3 regions of the Brevibacillus sp. AY1 genome follow, and region 3 is predicted to be linked to each of the others. Evidence: riboswitches for the same ligand, from Rfam matches in the RefSeq annotation. Region 3 holds a riboswitch; each other region holds the start of a gene.
The links. Region 3 has a riboswitch for cyclic di-AMP ahead of JZI27_RS23200 (Na-translocating system protein MpsC family protein). Riboswitches for the same ligand answer to the same signal wherever they lie in the genome.
Positions count from the first base shown of each region.

Region 1: another riboswitch for cyclic di-AMP. It lies ahead of JZI27_RS24175 (TrkH family potassium uptake protein); the one in region 3 lies ahead of JZI27_RS23200 (Na-translocating system protein MpsC family protein).
Region 2: another riboswitch for cyclic di-AMP. It lies ahead of JZI27_RS12070 (ABC transporter ATP-binding protein); the one in region 3 lies ahead of JZI27_RS23200 (Na-translocating system protein MpsC family protein).

Region 1 is NZ_JAFLPN010000071.1:252-5,557, reverse strand. Features, by position in the region: gene JZI27_RS24195 (hypothetical protein) at 27-284, opposite strand; gene JZI27_RS24190 (hypothetical protein) at 424-702, opposite strand; gene JZI27_RS24185 (hypothetical protein) at 823-1,128, opposite strand; gene JZI27_RS24180 (potassium channel family protein) at 1,860-2,519, opposite strand; gene JZI27_RS24175 (TrkH family potassium uptake protein) at 2,543-3,880, opposite strand; cyclic di-AMP (ydaO/yuaA leader) riboswitch at 4,088-4,229, opposite strand; gene JZI27_RS24170 (CBS domain-containing protein) at 4,739-5,185, opposite strand; gene JZI27_RS24165 (adenine nucleotide alpha hydrolase family protein) at 5,212-5,306, opposite strand, start outside.
Region 2 is NZ_JAFLPN010000012.1:42,593-51,537, forward strand. Features, by position in the region: gene JZI27_RS12055 (coenzyme F420-0:L-glutamate ligase) at 1-411, opposite strand, end outside; gene JZI27_RS12060 (LysR family transcriptional regulator) at 531-1,433, shown strand; gene JZI27_RS12065 (AEC family transporter) at 1,518-2,411, shown strand; cyclic di-AMP (ydaO/yuaA leader) riboswitch at 2,621-2,754, shown strand; partial or broken gene JZI27_RS12070 (ABC transporter ATP-binding protein) at 2,960-3,700, shown strand; gene JZI27_RS12075 (ABC transporter permease) at 3,767-4,417, shown strand; gene JZI27_RS12080 (osmoprotectant ABC transporter substrate-binding protein) at 4,446-5,330, shown strand; gene JZI27_RS12085 (ABC transporter permease) at 5,362-6,021, shown strand; gene JZI27_RS12090 (ABC transporter substrate-binding protein) at 6,324-8,009, shown strand; gene nikB (nickel ABC transporter permease) at 8,006-8,945, shown strand, end outside; gene JZI27_RS12100 (ABC transporter permease) at 8,944-8,945, shown strand, end outside.
Region 3 is NZ_JAFLPN010000057.1:3,788-12,732, reverse strand. Features, by position in the region: gene kdpB (potassium-transporting ATPase subunit KdpB) at 1-815, opposite strand, end outside; gene kdpA (potassium-transporting ATPase subunit KdpA) at 885-2,555, opposite strand; gene JZI27_RS25135 (potassium-transporting ATPase subunit F) at 2,582-2,659, opposite strand; gene JZI27_RS23205 (hypothetical protein) at 2,839-3,216, opposite strand; cyclic di-AMP (ydaO/yuaA leader) riboswitch at 3,594-3,734, opposite strand; cyclic di-AMP (ydaO/yuaA leader) riboswitch at 3,938-4,077, shown strand; cyclic di-AMP (ydaO/yuaA leader) riboswitch at 4,123-4,262, shown strand; gene JZI27_RS23200 (Na-translocating system protein MpsC family protein) at 4,404-4,787, shown strand; gene JZI27_RS23195 (hypothetical protein) at 4,982-5,305, opposite strand; gene JZI27_RS23190 (AAA family ATPase) at 5,958-6,974, shown strand; gene JZI27_RS23185 (S8 family peptidase) at 7,112-8,945, opposite strand, start outside.

The DNA of each region.
Region 1 (5,306 bases), on a different contig from region 3:
ATTCTTTTAACTAACTTATTATGTTTTTAATTCAAGTCATTTGACAAATTATTATATAACATTTCTAATTTTTTTAAATTGCCACTAATGGCATTTTTCATAAGAAATTTTCTTGCTCCCTTATAACTGCTACAAACTGCTGCATCCACCATAACAAATTCATCACCAAATATTTGTGCTACACAAGCACCGTATTTACCATTATTTTCAAATTTAACAATTGCAAAACGAATAACAATGCCACAAAAATCAACATCTTCTTGCCATAAAAACTCATTATTCATGTAGATTCCCCCTTTCCACATGACATTTAAACATATAAATGCTATTTCCTTTTCAATTATCAAAACTCTTAAAAAATATCTGCTGATTTTTAAAACTTTTTGCAAGTAGTCATAGTAAAAAGTAAGCAAGGGATTATCCCTAGCTTACTCTTTCAAATGCCAGTTTGTTAGATATATTAATTATACTCTCTACAAGTCCTTCATCGAATACATAATCTCGTAAAATGACTGATAGATATTTTATTGTTTGACCAATAGTAGTAAAAACCCTTAAATGAAGTACTTCTTGTTGTTCTACTCCCATATCTTTTTCAATCATTACAAAATATAGTGGTAGAGATGAACTTCTTCCCATCCATCCGTAACCAACCTCTTTAGAAATGACTATATTGTAATCACTAAAAAAAGAGTAAACCAACTTGTCTTCTAGTAGTACCCGATCCTTTTAAATCCCCATAAAAATCTCCCTTTCTTGAGTAAATTATATACACTGTTAACTTATATATACCAAGCCTAAACCCTCGTTTTTTGATAAGATTCAAACTTTTCCTCTAATTAATTTTTGAATAGAATCGTAAGTTTCTTTTATTATCTTCTTCTCGACAAAGTATTCTGGAACTACGGACAATAGAAATCTAGCAAGATGGCTTGTATTTTCAAATATTTTTAATATAACATCCCTTTGCTCTCCTATTAGATTTTCCTCACTAATAATTACCACATAATTACTACATTTACTTATGAGACTCTTTACTCTTACAATCGAGACATAATATTGGTCACTTTTCGCCAAAACCATACTATCATCAGTATAGACAATTCTTGCTTCTGTTCTTTTTTTCAATTCCTTTCCCTCTTTCGTAAAAGAATTTTTATCATGATGATATATTACATATAGGAATGGATAATCCTTTAAAAAAACATTATGTGTTGTCTATGCAAAAAGATGCCTTCTAATTAATGTTTTTTGGAAATCGAAATGAACAAGTTTAAAAAGAGAAAACTGAAATTAATATATTTCGGATTTCTTATTAAGTAACTGATCTATTAGTACAAAACTATAAATATACTTTGAAGTTCTTTTAACTTTTTCGTTCTTCAGCAATCGGGCGATTTTCTATAATGACAATTTGTAATATAATCATTTTCATCTCCTACAAGTAAATTTCCAAATAAAAAAACACATGGCGGTGCCAGATTGACTGACCCCTCCATGTGTTACGTTCATTATTTAAATATATTTATTATAACAGGCACTATTTTTCTATGTAAACCGACATTTTTAACCAGTTGTGATGTAGAACAACTTAAACTATCCTTTACTTAGATAGCAAAAATGTGATACATAGTCTCCGCATCTGTATTAAACGCATCTAAGACTCTTTCGCTTCTTTTTTATGCCAAAATCAATTAAACACAACTCGTAGAAAAAAGTTAGAAGCTTCCTTAATATCTCTAAGATGATATTTTGCTACAGCAGAGCAAAATTTCTACTCTAGAATTGAGCCATATTGCGGACTAATGAAAAACATGAAAGCTGAAAAATAGTTCCTCATAGTTATTGCTAAAGCACTGTTAGCCCTCTAAACTTGAGAATCTTGCTAAATCCTTTCTATTTCCTATTGTTACTAGTATATCTTCATTTTGAAGCAGCTCATCAGGTGATGGCGAGACAATAATATCTTCATTTCTTAAAACAGCAATGACACTAACATTAAATTTAGCACGGACATCCAGTTCCCTAAGATTTTTGCCAACCATTTTAGAAGGAACTATGATTTCCTCGATATTGTAGGTTTTTGAGAGTTCTATATAGTTCAGCATATTTGGTGAAAGAAGTTGATTCGCTACTCGTTCCCCCATATCTCTTTCAGGGTAAATTATCCAATGAGCACCTATTGCATCTAACACCTGCCCGTGTCGTTTACTAAGTGCCTTCGCAATAATTTTTCGAATGCCTAAATTTTTTAATAGCATTACAGTTAATATACTCGATTGAATATCGTCTCCAATCGCTACAATTACACAATCAAAGTTATTTATCCCTAGCGAAGTAAGTGCCTTTTCTTCAGTAGAATCAGCAACCACTGCATGGGTTACGTAACGTTCCGCATCTTCTACGCTTTCTTCATTTATATCAATTCCTAATACTTCTTGCCCAGCTTCATGTAATCTTCGTGCAATGCTAGTTCCAAATCTTCCTAAACCAATAACAGCATATTGTTTTATCGCCATTTTATATCCCTTCCCTTTATTAATTAACCAATCATTATATTTCCTTTTGGATGATGGAAAGCTTCTTTTTTACGTCGTTTCGAAATAGCAAATCCAAGTGTTAATGGACCTAATCTTCCTACGAACATGGTCAAAATAATAAGAATCCGTCCAATTGGAGATAGCTCTGGTGTTAACCCCATTGAAAGTCCGACAGTACCAAATGCTGAAGTTGCTTCAAACAGGTACATAATAAAATCATGACCTTGTTCAGTAATACTCAGGATAAAGGTGACAATGATCACAATCATAATGCCACACATTGCAACAGTCAGTGCCTTTAGTATACTCGCTAAGACAATACGTCGTTTAAATAAAACCACATCTTCTTTTCCTTTCAGTTGGGATAAGGCAGTTGCCATTAGAACAGCAAAAGTAGTTACCTTAATACCTCCAGCAGTCGATCCTGAACCTCCACCGATAAACATTAGGAAAATCGTTAGAAATAATGTTGCATGAGACAAATCTGCAATTGGTAATGTATTAGATCCAGCCGTTCTTGGCGTTACACTATGGAACAAGGCACCAAGAGCTTTTCCTGTTGAAGACAACGGTCCTAATGTTTTATCATTTCCATACTCAAATAGGAAAATTAAAATGGATGCTCCAACTATAAGCATTAGCGTTGTAGTCAATACAACTTTTGTATGCAGTGAAATTGTACGTGTTTCCCGATATTCATAAAGTTCGTGTATGACAACAAAACCTAAGCCACCCAAAATAATTAGAGAGCAAACAGTTAATACTACGAACGGATCATCAACGTAATCAGTAAGACTTCTAAATTCCCCCATCAAATCAAAGCCTGCATTATTAAAATTTGAAATTGAATGGAAGAAACCAAAATAAATCGCTTTACCCATCGGCATATCAAATGAAAATCTAATAGATAAAATAATCCCACCGATACTTTCCGCTATAACAGTAAAAATTAATATTCTTTTTACTAATTTCACGATATCAGCAGTCGAAGTAGCATTAAAAGCTTCTTTTAGTACAATCCTTTCTTTTAAAGAGATTTTTTTACCTAATAAAGTGAATAAAAAGGTTGCGAACGTCATAAATCCTAAACCACCAATTTGGATAAGTGATAAAATCACTAATTCACCAAACATCGAAAATGTATCACCCGTATCTACAACCACTAGACCTGTAACGCATGTAGCAGAAGTAGCGGTGAATAATGCATCTAAGAATGGAAGTCCTTTACCATCCTCTGTTGCTACGGGTAGAGTTAATAAAAAAGCTCCTATTAGGATTAAACTGGCGAAGCCAATTACAAGTACTTTCGATGGATTAAGACCCTCTTTAAAATTTTTCATAACTCTCTCCTTAGAATTGAGTAAAAAGTATATTTATCTATATACATGTCCAATGATTAAACTAAATATGTTTTTCCCTCGATTCTTCTTCTTATTCTAAAATGAAATTATGAACTTGTTTTTTCAATGTAAAAAGACCGATTTAAACAAGCATTTATTTTGTTTTTAACAACAAAAACAATACTCGAATAAGGCGGTCTCTATTATGACCTCCCTCGCTTTAGCCGACGAAGTTAGCTGACGGGTTAGGATGGCGAAAGAGTATATCATCCTTTCTACAATTGCAGAATTAACCCCAAAAAATTGGGTCCTCCGTTCTCAAAAAAATGAGATTAGGCATTATGTTTTTCTCAATACGGAGTTATTTTACTCCTTCATATTACATTTGTAAACTTATAAAAATAAATGATAAATAGTAATCTCTCGTTTTTACATTATAGTAAATATTAACAATAGACATATATTGATAAATTCAAAACAATAATTTGAACTGCACCCCAATTGTTAAATATACAAATCTAACAATTAGAGTGCAGTTCATGTTGGATCAACGCCCTAATTTAATACATAAAGTACTATCAACCAGTGTCTAAAAGCAGAATTAACCATACATTAAGGGCCCAGTTATTCCAGCCAGAATTATTAAATGTGATACTGAAGCAACTATACAGGTTTTATTGATGCTTTATCTTATTTTACTTAAGATGAAATAGAATAAACCAATGAAAAAACAAACATAAACGGCCAAATTAACCAAGTTCAATAATGGAATAACCCTATACCTCTCATTAGACAATCAATCAACATACACCTTTCCCCTCAAAATATTTTCATGTAGACAACTATGATTCATTCATACTAAAGATTAACTTCACAGTAGTTCTTTTTATCTTCATTAGACTTGTCTATTAACTTTTTATACATATATTCAATTAACTCCCTTCTTCTAATAATTCCGATAAATATCTCAGAATCGTCAATAATCGGAATAAAGTTCTGATCAATTGCTAGATTATATATTTTTTCGATATCGGTACGAATACTGATGGGTTTAACATCTCTTTGTAGCGGTACCTCTTTGAGGGGAATATCCTCGGTTTTGCTAAAATCTAATCCAGAAGTATGTTTTAATTTCCAAAGTAAGTCACCTTCATTTAGCGTACCTACATACTCTCCTACTTTTGTTAGAATCGGTATGGCTGAGTAACGGTGAAATTCCATTTTTTCTAATGCTTGCCTCATCGTAAAATAATCATACACGAATGCCACTTCATGTTTCGGTATGATAAAAAAAGCTACGTTCATCTTTCTCATCCCTTTTAATTAACTAACTAATCTATATTATTTTTACCATCGGTAGTAGGTTTTTGATCAGCTACAACAAGAACATCTAAACGGCGGACTAACCGAAGTAATTTTTCTACAA
Region 2 (8,945 bases), on a different contig from region 3:
CGTCCAAGGATTCACTCCTTTTTCATCCAGCATATCCAAATCTACCAAGTGGTTTCCTACCTCGTCTGATGGATAGCTAAGCATCAGAACCATTTTTTTAACGCCTTTTGCAATACCGCGCAGAACAACTGCAAAACGATTACGACTCAAGATCGGAAAAATAACGCCAACCGTATCTTCTCCAAATTTCGAACGTACATCTTTCGCAATATCATCGATCGTTGCATAATTCCCTTGAGCACGAGCAACGATAGACTCTGTGATCGTAACGATGTCTTTGTCATTCATGTGAAAGCCTTCCACTTCCGAAGCCTTTAGCACACTATCTACAACGATTTCCTCGATGCTGTCCCCTTGATTGATGATCGGGCAACGAAGGCCTCTAACAACAGTTCCAACTACTCTTTCCACTATGATCACTCCTTGTAAGGACTAAAGCTTATTCACAAGACTTACTGCTTGTACTATACATCGGTTGAGTGATATAAGTAAAATGAATATATGGAATGATAGGTATAAGGGGCGCTTATATGATAAGCAAATTAGATTTATATAAAATATTTTGCAAGGTAGGAAAAAGGAAAAGCTTTTCTAAGGCAGCCAAAGACCTTTACATGACCCAACCCGCTGTTAGCCAGGCAATCATGCAATTGGAAAGAGAATTGGATATACGTCTTTTTAATCGAACGCCTAAAGGGGTATCTTTAACAAACGAAGGCAGTCTTCTCTATGAATATGTAAATTCGGCTTTGAAATTAATTGATGTTGGGGAAGAAAAGATTTTAGAATTCAAGAATTTGTCGACAGGGGAATTAAAGATTGGGGTAGGGGATACGATATCGAGATATTTTTTACTTCCCTATCTGGAAGCTTTTCATAGTAAATATCCCAATATTAAATTTAAGATCGTGAATGGTACCACATTAGAGCTTTGTTCGATATTAAAATCAGGAGAGGTTGATATTGCCATTGTTAATTTGCCTCTTGATGATTCTACCTTAGAACAAAGACCGTGCATCGATATCCATGATATTTTTGTTTGTGGGGAGAAATACAAGCATCTCGTATCGAAACCCATAACCCTAGATGAAGTGGTAAAGCTGCCTTTAATCCTGCTTGAATCGAATTCAAATTCCAGAAGGTATGTAGAAGATTATCTGCTATCGAAAGGCATACAGATTTCTCCGGAATTTGAATTGGGCTCTCATGACTTATTACTGGAATTTGCGAAAATCAATTTAGGAATAGCCTGTGTGACCAAAGAATTTTCCCAAGAGTATTTGAAAAAAGGATTATTGTATGAAGTACCTTTAACGGATGAGATACCAAAGAGAGAAGTAGGAGTCTGCTTTTTAAAAAGTGTGTCGCTCTCACCAGCTGCATCGAAATTTGTGGAGATATTGGAAAATAATAAAGTCGATCACGCTACCTAAAAAATAAAGCGGGATCGGCTTTTTTTCATGTTGCTCTGGTATACTGAAGCAGGAAAGTGAATGGATAAGGAAGTAGGGAATGGCATGATATTTTTCCAAGTGATTTTACCTGTATTACTGATTTTTTTGAGTGGTTACATCTTGCAGCGGATCTACAAGCTGGATCTCAAACCCATCTCGACACTTGCCATATACGTGTTGTCTACGGCTCTGGTGTTCCGTACGTTTTACAAGACGCCGCTCGATATGCAGCTGTTCTACATCGTGGTGATCTCCACCTTGCTGACGATTGGGCTGATCCTGATCACGCAAATGACAGCGAAATGCTTCAAGTACGACAAGCAGCAGGAAAGCGCGATGATGCTCTCCACGGCTTTCATGAACAGTGGAAACTACGGGACGCCGATCATTCTGTTTGCTTACGGCGAGACGGGCTTTCACTATGCGGTACAGATCATGGTGTTCCATGCCATCATCATGGGAGTCTTCGGTGTCTATTTCGCTTCCCGGGGCAAAGGCGGGGCGAAGGACGCGATCAAGATGGTGCTGAAGCAGCCCTCTAATCATGCGGTTGTGGTCGCTGTCTTGTTTCAAAAGCTTCAGATTTCGATACCAGAAACCTATTACCAGGCGATTGATCTGGTTGCCCAGGCTGCAATTCCGGTGGTGATGCTGATTTTGGGCATGCAGCTGGCCAATGTATCGGCAAAAGGACTGGAGTGGAAAGGGATCAGTATCGCGAGCGTGATTCGGCTGGTCGCATCCCCGGTGCTCGCTTATCTCATCTGTCTGATGTTTCCGATTGATCCCTTGCTTCAGAAGGTACTGATTGTTTTGGCAGCGATGCCTTCAGCGGCGACCACCGCGATGTATGCCATCCAATTTAATGCCAGACCGCAGTTTGTCTCCAGCTCCGTCTTGGTGACGACGGTGATGAGTGTAGGAACCTTGACATTCCTGCTGCACTTTTTACAATGAAGCGCGATTTTCATGAACATTCCGATTGCGGCAGGGAAGGATTTGGAAGGATACCGGAGGATTCAGAAGAAAGAGAAAACTGATTACGGTTAACTCCCTTTGAGAGAGTCAGAGGGGGTTATACGGCGTTTTTTGAAAATTGAGTATACATTCACGTTATGGTAAACTGAATTTCATTACCCAATCCGTTTTAGTAGCGATTTAACCAACTTCATATCGGGCCTAGTTTCGTCCTTGACGAAAACGGGGGAACCATCATTGGGGTTAATTCTGTGCAAACAGAAGGGATGCTACCTGCCATCCTACCCGTCAGCTAACCTCGTCGGCTAAAGCAGAATCAGCATACAATCTACGTGTACATGCTTGCTTTTCGTGTATTGACTAGCAGCTCTATTTGGGCTACCAGTCGCGCACTATGCAAGCTTATTTCCCCATATTTGTATGTGAGAAAAGAGTCGATATACTGCTTTCGTCCGGAAGGTCCTCCAGACGTGAACAGTGTCTCGACTTTTTTCTTTTCATAAATCTTTTTCGAAGGAGTGGTGCTTATGATTTCCTTTCAACAAGTGGAAAAACGCATTGGCGACGCCTCCATTATCAAGGGTTTGAACCTGGAGATCCATGCGGGTGAGCTGTTTGTCCTGATTGGCCCCAGTGGATGCGGAAAGACGACAACGATGAAGATGATCAATCGACTGATCGAGCCGACCGCAGGCAGGATTGAGATCAACGGAGAGGATATTTTCAAGACTGATCCAGTGGAGCTTCGCAGGAGCATCGGGTATGTCATTCAGCAAATTGCCCTGTTTCCGCACATGACGATTGGCGAAAATGTCGCGCTGGTGCCCAAGCTGAAAAAAATGGAGCGCAGCCAGTACGAAAAAAAGGTAGACGAACTGCTGGACATGGTAGGACTTGATCCAAAGGTCTTCAAAAATCGCTACCCTGCTGAGCTGAGCGGCGGTCAGCAGCAGCGCGTCGGCGTCATTCGCGCGATGGCCGCAGATCCACCGATTATTTTGATGGATGAACCATTCAGCGCATTGGACCCGATCAGCAGGGAGCAGCTGCAGGATGAATTTGTCCGCTTGCAAAAAACGATCAACAAGACGATCGTGTTCGTGACGCATGATATGGACGAAGCGATCAAGATTGCCGATCGCATCTGTCTGATGAACGACGGCACTGTCGTTCAGCTGGATACACCGGATGTGCTATTGCAAAATCCGGCCAACGAATTCGTCGTGAATTTTATCGGAGCCAAACGCCTGCGCAAGGTAAAGGAGCTGCACCCGGCCACTTCCAAAAAAGCGGCGCTCCCGAAGTGGAGTATATCCTAACAAGGGGGTGTGAAGATGAATGATTGGATTTTGTTTTTGACAGAAAGGTATGACCTGGTCCTGTCCCTTCTTTGGGAGCATAGCTACATTTCCTTTATCGCCGTAATGGCTGGATTTCTGATCGCTGTGCCGCTCGGTATTCTGCTGACGAGGACAGAGAAAATCAATAAATACGTCATCGGGTTTGTCAACATCCTGCAGACGATTCCCAGTCTTGCCCTCCTGGGTCTGATGATTCCACTCCTCGGAATCGGGGCCGTACCTGCGGTCGTAGCCTTATTTCTTTATTCTCTGTTACCCATGCTGCGCAATACGTTTACGGGTATCCGAGAAGTAGACCCGGCCCTGATCGAAGCAGCTCGTGGCATGGGCATGACCAGCTTTCAAATACTGCTGAAAATTGAATTGCCGATGGCGATATCCATCATCATGGGAGGGTTTCGAACAGCAACGATCTATACCATTAGCTGGGCCACGCTCGCTGCCGTGATCGGCGGGGGAGGACTCGGATACTTGGTATTTACCGGACTTGGGCTTGCAAACGACAACATGCTGATTACAGGTGCGCTTGCAACCGCAATGCTGGCGACGATTGCTGACTTATTGACAAGAAAAGTTCAGAAGCTATGCACGCCAAAAGGATTAAAGATAAAGCGTGCGGATTAAGGGGGAACAACCATTGAAAAGCAATTGGATGAAAGCACTTATCATAGCAGGATTATCACTGGTACTAGCCACTGGATGCAGCTCTGGCGATGTCGTCAAGATCGGACATCAGCCCACATCGGAGCAGACGATTCTTGCGCATATGCTCCAGCAAGTCATTCAAGGCAATTCCGACCTGAAGGCTGAGCTGGTTGGCGGTCTCGGGGCGACTCCTGTCGTGTTGAAAGCGATGCAGAACAACGATATCCAGATTTCCGCCGTACGTTATGTAGGAACCGATCTAACAAGCAGCCTCGGCTTGGAAGAATTCAGCAAGGATCCGCAGGAAGCTTTTGAACTGGTGAAAAACGGTGTGGCCGAGAAGTTCGACGAGCTCTGGTTCCCTTCGTATGGGTTTGATAACACGTATGTTTTTACCGTTCGTCAGGAGCTGGCTGATAAGCACAATCTGAAAACCATCTCCGATCTGGCTCCTATTGCCAAAGATTTGAGCTTGGGTACGGATTCAAGCTGGCTGGAGCGTCCGAATGACGGTTATCAGGCATTCAAACAAGATTACGGCATTGCGTTTGGCAAGACAACGCCGATGGACATCGGATTGGTGTATAAGGCTGTTGACTCCGGAGAGGTCGATATTGTGCTTGCGTATTCGACAGATTCCCGTCTGAAGGAATACGGTCTGGCAACCTTGGAGGACGACAAGCACTTCTTCCCGCCGTACGGAGCTTCTCCTGTCGTACGCAAAGACACGCTGAAGCAGTATCCGCAGCTGGAAGAGGTCATCAACAAGCTGACTGGCAAGATCGATACGAAGACGATGACGGCCTTGAACTACAAAGCAGACATCGAGAAAAAGGATCCGGCTGAGATTGCTCGCGAATTTTTGCTGGAGCAAGGACTGATACAGAAGTAAAAAAAGTGCACGGGAAGGGAGGTAGATCTCCATGGATGCCTTGATAGGAACACTGGGAGTGTTTGTGACATACTGGAGGCAGCTTTTAGCCTTCACAGGGGAGCATCTCTTCATGAGTGCCAGTGCAATTCTCATCGCGATCGTCGTAGGTGTCCCGCTGGCCGTCTGGATGACGCGAAATCAACGTATCGCGTTTGTCATCCAAACGACGATAAACGCCATCCAAACCATACCGACCATCTCCCTCTTGCTGATCATCATGATTTTTCTGGGACTGGGCTATGGGACTGCCATCGTGGCGCTCGCTCTCTATTCGCTGCTGCCGATCGTCCAAAATACCTATGCTGGCCTCGAAAATGTCGATAAAAATCTGACAGAAGCGGGTACAGGCATGGGCATGACGAAGCTGCAGCTGTTGACCAAGGTCAAAATACCCCTTGCCCTGCCGATCATTTTGACAGGAATTCGCGTAGCTTCCGTCGTTTCCATTGGTGCGGCGACGATGGCCACTTTTGTCGGGGCTGGTGGACTTGGCGAGATGATCATGCGCGGCATCGTGACGACTGATGATCAGAAGGTGCTGGCGGGAGCGATTCCTGCTGCTTTGCTGGTGATATTGGTCGACCTGATCCTGGGCAAGATCGAAAAACGCGCCAATTTCCGCATGCAGGCTGCTAGAGCGCAGAAATAAAAATGATTTGAAGGAATCCCGATCTCCGTGATCGGGCTTTTTCATGATAAAAGCACGTTGATCCAACTGTAGTGGTGGTCAGGAAACAGGAGTAGAAAATGCCCTGCCCGACTCCATGAAAAAAGCGAAAGTCTTTGGGATTCCATCCGAAGCGGAGTGAAAAAAGAGAAATCTGCCTTTAGCGTCCACCCATGAGATCCGACAAAAATCATCTATACCTTATAGAAATCTTCAATAATCACAATTTTTAGATAAATGGTACTGTAGGTGTTAATTCATATTACCTTTTAGGAGGATGGCACATGGTACCTACAGCATACCTCAAAAAGCTCTTCTCGACCGCAACAATGGTGTCCCTGTCAATGGCGCTGATAGCCGGATGTAGTACACCACCAGCAAGTTCGCCACCGGAAGGTTCAGCACCGTCGACTACGACTTCGACTGAAACACCGGCAGCAACAGCGGACCTCCAACCGAAAAAGGGAGGAACCATCACGATCGGGATCGCCAACGAACCGGATCAGCTGGATATCCACAAGACGGGGATGGCCGTCGCCAACCAGATTGCAGGCAATCTCGGCGCGAGTCTCGTCACGCAAGACCCGGACACGCTGGAATTCAAACCGTATCTGGCAGAGAGCTGGCAGGTATCGGAGGACGGCAAGACGTGGACATTCAAGATTCGTACAGGCGTCAAATTTCACGATGGGACCGCGATGACAGCCAAATCCATAGCGGAAACCTATCAGCGCGCGCTCAATCCGGAAACAGCTGCGAAGGTAGCGGGAAGCAATCTGTCTGAGGTAGAGTCTGTGGAAGCTTCTGATGATACGACTCTGGTGCTTCATCTGAAACAGCCATTTGCCCCTCTGCTTCAATTCCTGAGCGATCCGGGCTGGCTTCAGCCGTTGTCGATGCAGGCGATTGAGCAGGCAGGCGACAAGTACGCACGTCAACCCGTTGGTGTAGGGCCATGGAAGTTTGAGAAGTGGGAGAATGGTCAGTCCATTTCCTTTACACGAAACGAGGAGTTTGCCTGGGCGGATCCGATCTTTAAAAACCAGGGAGCGCCATATGCAGATAGACTCGTCTACCGCTTTATTGCTGAAAATCAAACGTTGCTCGCTGCCTTGGACAGCGGCTCTATCGATATCGCACGCGGTGTCGTAGCCAAGGACGTCGCCAAGTACCGGGACAATCCGCAATTCGAGGTTAAAGAGATGCTGCGCAATGGTTTGGGATTGTTCGTCATGCTGAATACGCGCAAACCGGTGTTCCAGGACGTAGAAGTGAGACAGGCTTTGAATAAAGCGATCAACAAGGAAGCAATCATGAAAGCCGTCATTCAGGGCGAGGGCGTCGTTTCATACGGTCCACTGCCTCCATCCTTGTTCGGCTACGATGAATCCGTGAAAGATTACGGCCTCACCTATCAGGTAGACGAAGCGAAAGCCTTGCTGGAGAAAGCGGGATATACGAAAAACGCGCAGGGACTGTATGAGAAGGACGGCAAACCACTCAAGCTGGATCTGTTGACGCAGACAGGCACTTGGGCGCAGGCTTCTCAGTTGATTCAAGCCATGCTGAAGGATATCGGGGTTGAAGTGAACATCGTGACGCTGGAGTGGGGAGCGCTGGTGGATACAGCGACCAAGGGAAGCTTTGATATGACGCTGATGGGCTACACGCTGAACGATCCGGATGTGCTCTACCTCTTCCTGCATTCCAGCCAAGCAGATAGCGGTTTGAACTTCAGCTATGTAAAAGACGAAAAGATGGATGAGCTTTTGGTAAAAGGCAGAACGACGGTAGACAGTGCAGCACGTAAAGACGTGTACAAAGAGGTTCAAAAATACGTGGTCGAGCAGGCATGGTGGGTACCGATCTATACGGAGAAGCAGTTCAACGTCGTGCGCAAGCCCGTTGAAGGCGTGGGCATCCATCCACTGCGTGGCCTGATGTACCACGATAGCTGGGTAAACCAATGAAGCAGTACATTCTCCAACGGCTCGCTTCTGGATTGATCGTTCTGCTTGGTATTTCGATCTTTTCGTTTGCGCTGATCCATCTCATTCCCGGAGACCCAATCCGGATCATGCTGGGAGAAAATGCAACAGCCGAGCAAGTTCATGCACTGAGAGAGCAGCTGGGTTTGAACCAGCCGCTCGTCACACAGTACTTCCAATACTTAGCGAATGTGCTTCAAGGGGATTTGGGGACGTCCTTCAAGACGGGACGCCCCGTCCTGTCGGAGATTCTGGAGCGTTTTCCCGCGACCGTCAAGCTGGCGGCGAGCGGCATGTTTCTAGCCATTTGCATCGGGATTACGATGGGAGTTCTGGCAGCTCGCTTCAAGGATACGTTCATTGATTTTTCTGCGATGAGCATCGCGACACTGGGGGTTTCTGTCCCGAGCTTCTGGCTCGGCATCCTGTTAATCATGCTGTTTACGGTCAAGCTGGGTTGGCTTCCAATCGCAGGCGGAACCGGTTTTCGTGATCTGATTTTGCCAGCTGTTACGCTCGGGGTGCTGGCCTCGACGGTCATCAGCCGTTTGACTCGGGCAGGTATGGTAGAGGTCCTTTCCTTTGACTATATCCGCACTGCGCGGGCCAAAGGTCTGGGCGAAGGAGCAGTCCTGTTCATCCATGCTTTCCGCAATGCGATGATTCCGGTCGTCACCATCATTGGGCTGCAAATCGCTTCCCTGTTGGGGGGGACCGTCATCATCGAGCGCGTATTTGACTGGCCAGGTCTTGGTTCGTTGGCGATCAGCTCGATTGCCTCCCGCGATTTTCCTTTGGTGCAGGGGATCATCCTGTTTATTGGCGTCATCTTTGTCCTTGTCAATATGCTGGTCGATATCGTCTACAGCCTGATCGATCCGCGCATTGAAGTCGGACAGACGAAGGAGGGGACCTCAT
Region 3 (8,945 bases):
CCGATAGCTGATAGAAGTCCACCAATAGTAGTCGGAATCAAACAGACAAGCAAAGCAACTAAAGTGGCGATTGGAATAATCACACCAACATAACTAGAAATCGGTACTAACGTAATACAAACAATTAAGAAAATTAATGTTAAGCTAACTAATACCGTATTTAATGCAATCTCATTCGGCGTTTTTTGTCGTGTTGCACCTTCTACCAAACTAATCATACGATCTAAAAACGATTCACCAGGGTTAGCTGTTATTCGAATGGTAAGACTATCACTAACCACTCTCGTTCCTCCTGTTACTGAATTGAAATCTCCACCAGACTCCTTAATTACTGGTGCGGATTCTCCAGTAATCGCTGATTCATCCACAGAAGCAAGACCCGCGATAATTTCACCATCGCCTGCAATGAATTCACCCGCTTCCACAACAATAATGTCACCTTTTTTTAAGTCCGTTGAACTAACATGGCTAAAGCTTCCGTCATTTAATAACACTCTTGCTATTAAATCTTGTTTTGTTTTCTTTAAGCTTTCTGCTTGCGCCTTTCCTCTACCTTCAGCTAAAGCCTCCGCAAAGTTGGCAAACAAAATGGTGAAAAGCAATATAACACTTACAATTCCGTTGTAAAAAGGATTTGATTCAGCTCCAAAGATGGATGGAAAGAAAGTTAGAATGAGTGTTACCAATAATCCAACTTCCACAACAAACATCACTGGATTCTTTACCATTGCACGAGGATTTAGCTTTTTAACCGAGTCAACAATAGCTCGTTTTACCAGGCCATTCGTTAGAGAAGATTTCCGTTCGGAATTCATAGGTATACTCGAATTTTTATGCATTGTATTCATCGTAATACTCCTTTGATCTTCTATTTTCAACTAATTTCATAGTGTTAGAGCTTCCGCAATTGGTCCTAATGCTAAAACTGGGAAGAATGTTAATGCCCCAACTATTATTACAGTAGCCACTAAGAAAACTAAAAATGTACTATTATCCGTTTTAATGGTTCCAATCGTTTCAGGTACTGGCTTTTTCACAATTAAAGACGCAGCAACTGCAAGCAACGCAATCATTGAAAAATAACGACCGAATAACATGACTAAACCCGTTGCTATATTCCAGAAAGGAGTGTTATCCCCTAATCCTTCAAATCCTGAGCCATTGTTGGCGGCAGATGAAGTAAATTCATAGACTACCTGAGATATTCCGTGGAAACCAGGATTTGAAATAGCAGACGAACCCATTTCTGTTGCTAACGCAATGGCTGATGGGACTAAGATGATTAACGGATGTATTAATATGGTAATAGCAATTAATTTCATCTCTTTGGCTTCAATTTTCCGACCTAAAAATTCCGGTGTACGTCCAACCATTAACCCTGCAATAAAGACTGCTAATATTGCATACATGATGATATTGACGAACCCTACGCCTTCTCCACCAAAGATATTATTGAACATCATTAACACTAATGGCACAAATCCACCAAGAGGCGTTAAAGTATCATGCATGTTATTAACTGATCCTGTCGTTGCAGCAGTTGTAACAGTTGTGAATAGTGCACTTTGAGCAATTCCAAATCTTACTTCTTTCCCTTCCATGCTTCCTTCTTCTTGGGTGAGACCAATTTCAGATAATGCTGGGTTTCCATTTGATTCATTCACGTAAATCGTCGTAAGCAACGCTAAGAATATAACCCCCATCGTACCTGTCAGAATCCAACCTAGCTTTCGTTTTTTTGCAATATAAGCAAAAGCGAATACGATTGAAGTTGGGATAAACAGCATTGAAAGTATGTGTAAAATATTTGAAAACGGTGTTGGGTTTTCAAATGGATGAGCTGCGTTCACACCAAAGAATCCACCACCATTTGTACCTAAATGCTTAATCGATTCTAATGATGCAACTGGCCCACGAGCTATTTGTTGTTCTTCTCCTTCAAGTGTTGTAGCAGTTACTGTTCCATCTAGTGTTTGTGGAACTCCTTGACCAACTAATAAAAGTCCTACAACAAGTGATGCTGGGATGAGAATACGAGTCAGAGAACGAACTAAATCCACATAAAAGTTTCCCAAGCTCATTTGTCCAGTAACCCCTCGGATGAACGCCATACAAAAGGCAAGACCTGTTGCTGGTGTTGTCATCATTAAGTAGGTAATCACAGTCATTTGAGAAAAGTATGATAACCCAGTTTCACCACTATAATGTTGTAAGTTTGTATTTGTTAAGAAGCTTGCAACCGTATTAAAGGATAACAATTCTTCCATAGCACCTATATTATTTGGGTTGAACGGTAGGAAACCTTGTAACCTTACAATCAAGTAACATATGGCAAACATAACTAAGTTACTAATCAATAAAGCTTTTGCATACTGCTTCCAATTCATATTGATTGGATTGATGCCAGATAATTTATAGATGATTTTTTCTACCTGACCGAATACACGATCAAGCTTCGTTTCTTCTAGTGAAAAACTTAGCGCGATGTATTTACCCATTGGTATGGCAATAATTAGTGCAAGAATCAAAACCAATGCTATTTGTAAAAAATCCATTTCTTTTCCTCCATGTAAAATGAAATTTAATATCTTTCAGGATGAATAAGTGCATCAGTTAAATAAATAGCAATTCCAATCGAAAGGATTAGTAAAATGATCATTACTCTTCTCCTTTCTCTTCAATTACTTCGTTACAAAATTTAGCAAATCCAAAAAACAATCCAAATGATAAAATAATTAAGCCAATAGATATTAAATCCATATAAATCTCCCTTTCTTAAATGACATATTAGTAGTGTGGTTATTCTAAATCTGATTCTTGAAAATCACCTCCTTAAATTTAAACAACACGGTGCAACCAACGGTAAGAATCCTCACCAGGTTTAGTAATCATGACAATTTTTGCTCCTAGTATTTTATAAATTGGAATATATCTGCTGTTATGAGTGACAACAATAATCATTCTGGTTCTTATTTCAGAAAAGAATAAGGTTAATTCAAACCCTTCATTTAAAGAATCTGCGATGATATAAACTTCCTCATATTGCATGAATTGATCAATCAAATCTGCTAAGTTTACAATGTTTGTTTTTCTGTTTTGTATTTGTGTTAAAAAAGATTGGTTAAATGACTTAACTACCATTGAATCCTCATGCTCGATCAGTGAAACGATTGGCGTGTATAAGCTTTCACTACATACAATTAACTTTTTCTCCATTTTTATTTCCTCCTTAATAGATAGAACTGGCTCGCCGATAAAGATTGCTATTTCCTTGAATGCAAGTAAAACAAAAAAGACCAATGATTACTCTTTCTCCGTCATGTAACCGTACAAAAAACATCCAAATCACAATAGTGAAAATAAATTCACATATTTTGATGAATGAATGATTTGCAACAGCAAAACATTTGAATGGAGAAAAAGTATTCATTGGTCTACTTAGCGCCTAGCAAGCCTTAAAGCCCTCTCTGCGTTCTGTCTTCCACGAAACTTTTTCAATTATAGGCATAATAAAAAAGACCTACGTATCAATCAAGCTGCTTTTTTGCATGAACCCATACAAAAATAGCCCCTTGAAATAAGGTGGTCTTTGTGACCTCCTTCGCTTTAGCCGACGAAGTTAGCTGACGGGTAGGATGGCGAAAGAGTTTCTCATCCCTTCTACAATTGTAGAATTAACCCCAAAAGATTGGTTCCTCCGTTCCTGAGTTCTCAGGATTAAGCCGATATACAATTGGTTTATGTTTGAAATCTTAATTTAAACTTCAAATATTGTAAATAGTAATTAAGAACTATTTATAATAATTAAAATTTTATATTTCTCATTTTAAGTAGTTTATTTAACATTATTTCTCTTAAATACATAGTGCATAGAAATTTTTGATCAAACAGATACCCTTTACAACGATTTTTTCTAGTAGTATGATATATTCGATTTTAACCTCAAGCGCTTAATTCGATTTTGAAGCGGGGGAACCACTTTAACTATTGTACTTGGGGTGAATCCTTTTACAAGGTAGGGTGACTCTAACCACCCAAATCCGACAGCTAACCCCGTAAGCGTTGTTGGAGAGAGTAGGTGAATTTATTTTTCTAGTTATTATTTAAAACTTTATTAATTCATAGAAAATACCGCTGAATTCATATTTGAAGCGGGGGAACCACTTTAACTATTATACTTGGGGTGAATCCTTTCACAAGGTAGGGTGACTCTAATCATCCGAATCCGACAGCTAACCCCGTAAGCGTTGTTGGAGAAAGGCCATTTTCCATGTTTTTTGTAGAAAAATACTTGTTTAAAATGACCACTTTAACAGCTTCTTTTTGATGAATTTAGGCCCTATTAAAGGTAACTTTGGATTTAATATTGAGCATTTAAATCTTACATCTACAATGGAGGCTTTATGTTTAATTTAAAAAAGAATCTAGAAGCTGATATTAATTCAGCATTTATAAAGTTTCAACGTGATTTAATCGGAAAAGGACCTCAAGAAGCTAAAACATATATTATTAATGACATGTTAATCACGCGTTTTAAAGGAGTTCTTACAGTCGAAGAAAAACACCTTATCCGCAATAAAACTGGTAGAAAACTTGTTAAACAAATGAGAACATTACTTCGTGAGCTTTATAGTGAGGAACATGAAAAAATTGTTGAAGAATATACTGGATGTAAGGTTCTTTCCTCCCACTCTGATATAAGTACCAAAACTGGAGAAAGAATCGAGGTTTTTATTTTGGATAAAGATTTAGAACAAACTCTATTGAAAAAATTAGAAAAGTTATAAGTCTTAACTAATTTAGTACTGAAAAATTCAACAAGAACATACTAACATTAGTAGTACAGATCAAAGCTGTGGTTTGTGCTACTATTTTTTTATATAAAAGTGAAGGAAGGTCAAACAGCCTTAGGGGTAAAATAAGAGTGCGAATTAAAACACGACCAACTTCACACCTTTCAATAAAGTGAAAAAAGTAAGGTCTAATCCTTACTTTTTTCTTTAAATGCTAATTGATTTGTATTCTCCTTGATTCTATCTATGAGAGCCAAATCATAAATATATTCTGGTAACATGGCTGATAAATACTTTAAGGTTAAACCTATAGTTGTAAATACTTTTAGATGCATTACCTGCTGTGTGTTAGGAGCTAAATCTTTTTCAATTAGCACATAGTATAAAGAATCAGATGGGTTGTTTCCCATCCAACTGTAAATCTGTTCCTTAGCAATTACTATATTATAATCACCAAAGAAGGAATAAACCAGATTATCTTCCAGAAGTACTCGTCCTGTATAATTGTCCATAAATATCATCCTTTCTGTAGTAAATTATTGTTTCTACTTACATCTTAAATTTGGAATTATGAATTCCTTGTTTTTCAAGCAAAATAATTTTATCCCTTTGAAATTAACTTTTGAATAGCATTGTATGTTTCGTTAATGACTTTTTGTTTAATAAAGTATTCAGGAATAATTGAGAAGAGAAATTTCATTAGTGCAGAAGAAGATCCAAAATTTCTCGCTAAAATTTCCCTTTGCTCACCTTTTATAAATTCATTATGAATAATAACTACATAGTTATTTTTTTGCTTCTTTGCTGTCTCACTTTAACTTCAGAGACAAATATTGATCACTTTTCGCTAAAACCATATTATCATCTAAATGAATGATAACTGTTTCCTTTCCTTTGTCCATTTTCCCTTCCTCATTCGTTTATAATAATTTTAAAATAATAAATAAAAAATCACTGTTAAATTGCCATTAATATATAAAATGTAAGAAGGATAATAAAAAATAAGGGATTTTTATTCATTTATATAAAGTGTAAGTGTTGTTATATTTCGATTCTTTTCACAATAATTGTTAAGTTCTAACTTTATTTGTTACGCTAATTATTCACAGTATGGGTATTATAATGATAAGATATAGATATCTTTAATCTTTAAGGGGGTGTAAAATGATGGCAAAAGGAAGTTATTTAAAAAAACTCTTTCAAAGTTTTAATGAGGGGAATACTGAAGAATTTAAGGCAATTGCAAATAATATTATAGATGATGAGCGTAAAAAAAATCATTATCAACTTGCAGATGACTTGCAAAGGATAATTAATTCAACCTCGTTAAAACAATTAAGAAAGGCTGAATCTAACTTTAATAATAATTTGCTTCATCTCCTTCCGAAAGATAAAGACTCAAACTTTAACCTTGTTGATGTAAAGACATCAAAAATACTATTAGATGATTTAATTTTAGATGACTTTGTTAGCACATTATTAAAAGACTTCATTCGTGAATACGAAGGCGCTGAAATTCTTGAATCTTATGGCTTGAAGCCACGAAATAGATATTTATTTTGTGGACCACCGGGGTGTGGTAAGACTGTAACTGCTGAGGCAATTGCTGGAGAATTAAATATTCCAATCTTATATACAAGGTTTGATAGCATTGTTTCCTCTTACTTAGGAGAAACAGCATCAAATTTAAGGAAGATTTTTGATTTTATCGAAAAAGGGACATGGATTTTATTTTTTGATGAATTTGATGCCATCTCAAAACAAAGAGATAGTGTCGATGAACATGGTGAATTAAAAAGGGTTGTAAATACCTTCTTGCAACTTTTGGATAATTATAATGGTGATAGCATTATAATCGCTGCTACTAATCATCAAAATTTACTGGATCAAGCCGTATGGAGAAGGTTTGATGAAGTTATTATGTTTGATAAACCTACAGAAAGTCATATTACAGAATTATTAAGGAAGAACTTAAAACGTTACCCTTGTTTAGAAATTAGCTTTGTAGAACTTTCTAAGGAATTAGTTGGCTATGCACATGCTGATATAGAGAGAATAATATTAAATACAATCAGAACAGCAATAATTGAAAATGACTCCTATATTGATGATAATAAAATTAGGAAACAAATAGATATTTATAGAGAACGATCAAAAATTTATAATAAAGTTAATGATTAAATATAATAAAAACCGAATTTACACAAGTTTTCGATTTTCCTTGTGTATAGTCGGTTTTTTATTATATCAATTATACTTATTTATTGAATATTGTTCATTCAACTTTTCAACGATGTAATCTAACCTGAAACTTTTGTTTAACTTCTTTGTCTAACACGTGTACGATTCCTTGCTTCTAGTACTCCTCTAACTTCTTCGTAAAGTACTGCTTCTTCATTATCATGCTCAATTGATATTACAACAGCATATGGCTGATGTTTAGGGCCAGAATACCACCTTTCTTGACACTTTACTGCTAAATAATACTTATCTCCATATACATGCTGTGAAGTGGCATTTGAGGATATTCTGTGACTTGATTTTAGTATTGTTCCTCTAGAAATTTCCTGCATGGACGGAGTTAATTTACATTTATGTTTTTTTAAGTGCTTTGGCAATGTGTCCTTTTCGAATTCATCATCGTCTGGTTTACAAGTATATTTTGTTACTTCTTCTAAGGACAGACCTCTAAATAGCTCGTAAGTCATCTTTACACCAGTATAATCTATTCTGCTATCTCTGCATGGTGGATTATAAGCAAGTGTTATATTGAGTGTTGCTTTTCCCTTTTTACTATAAATTTCATCAGTAATTGGAATTTCAAAAATATTAACCTTATTTATTTCCATTTCGCCTTCATAATACATTGTGACATAGTGGTCATATGAATTTATTAGGAACTTTTCTCTAACATCTCCAAATCCCTGTATTCTAGTGTATTTTTCTTTTAACTGCGCGGGTTTAAATTCTTTATTCTTATACCTTTCCTGAACGTAATTTTTAATCCCTGTTTCTTGATTACAAGTATTTACTAGAATCGCTCTTAATAAATTCCCTTTAGCAGATGGTAACCTCTTCTTAATTAACCCTATTAACCTTGTAATATATGGTGCAGAAAAACTAGTCCCTGAACGAGTTTCAAACCAACTACCAAGGGTAGGGTTAAATAAACTAGTAGATAGTATACCTAAATTCCGATCCGAAGTATTTAAACGTTTAGTACCAGTATTAAGTGAATAGTTACCTCCATATGCAATAGTTTCAGGTTTGATACCATTGCCATAGCCGTAACCTACCCGTGTAAAAGGAGATGCCTGCTCCTTACCCGTAACAGCTATATGTTGAAGTTTCTTGTCACTCTGATAAGGTATATCGTCTTTTACTTTTGATCCAACTGTTAAGCAATTAACCGCCAATGCTGGAGGAATTAAAGCTGCCATCGGATCTTCCAGTAAATCATCATAAAATCGTTCAAGAATTTGACCATTGTGATGATACGGAGTATAGTTACCTGCAGACACAATAATAGCAACATTGTATTCATGTACTATCTGGTCTAAAATATAACTCCAGTGGTCCATTTTTGTATCCGTTTCATAAGGAAAACGACTATCTCCCAAAGATAGATTAAAAATGTCACATTGATATTCATTAATAAATTCCTCGATTGCCTCTTTTATCACGTTTACAAGAATTTTTTCATCTGGAAAACTATTATTTTGGTTGGTTACTCTACCATTTAAAAGTTTAAAAGGTAGTTTAACAGATTCTAAGCTTAACACATTATTTAAGTCTCCAAATTGAATAATTCCTGCAACCATTGTTCCGTGTCCTTGTTCATCAAAAGGTGAGTTTAATCCACCAAATGATTCTGAAGCAACAATTGACCCTTTCAACAAAGGATGTGTAGGAATAATACCACTGTCTATTACTCCTATTAATGGAGAATCCTCACTTGGTAGGTCAACTTTGGGCAACTCACTAAAAGATAACTGATTAATATTGTCCATATCATATATTGAATTTTGTGGCATATCCACAAAATAAACGTTGCGATGTTCTAATAAATCCTTTATAAAACTACCTTTAATTTTTATCTTTAGCAGAATCAAACTCTGTAAAATACAATCATCTAATAAAGTAGCTTGAATT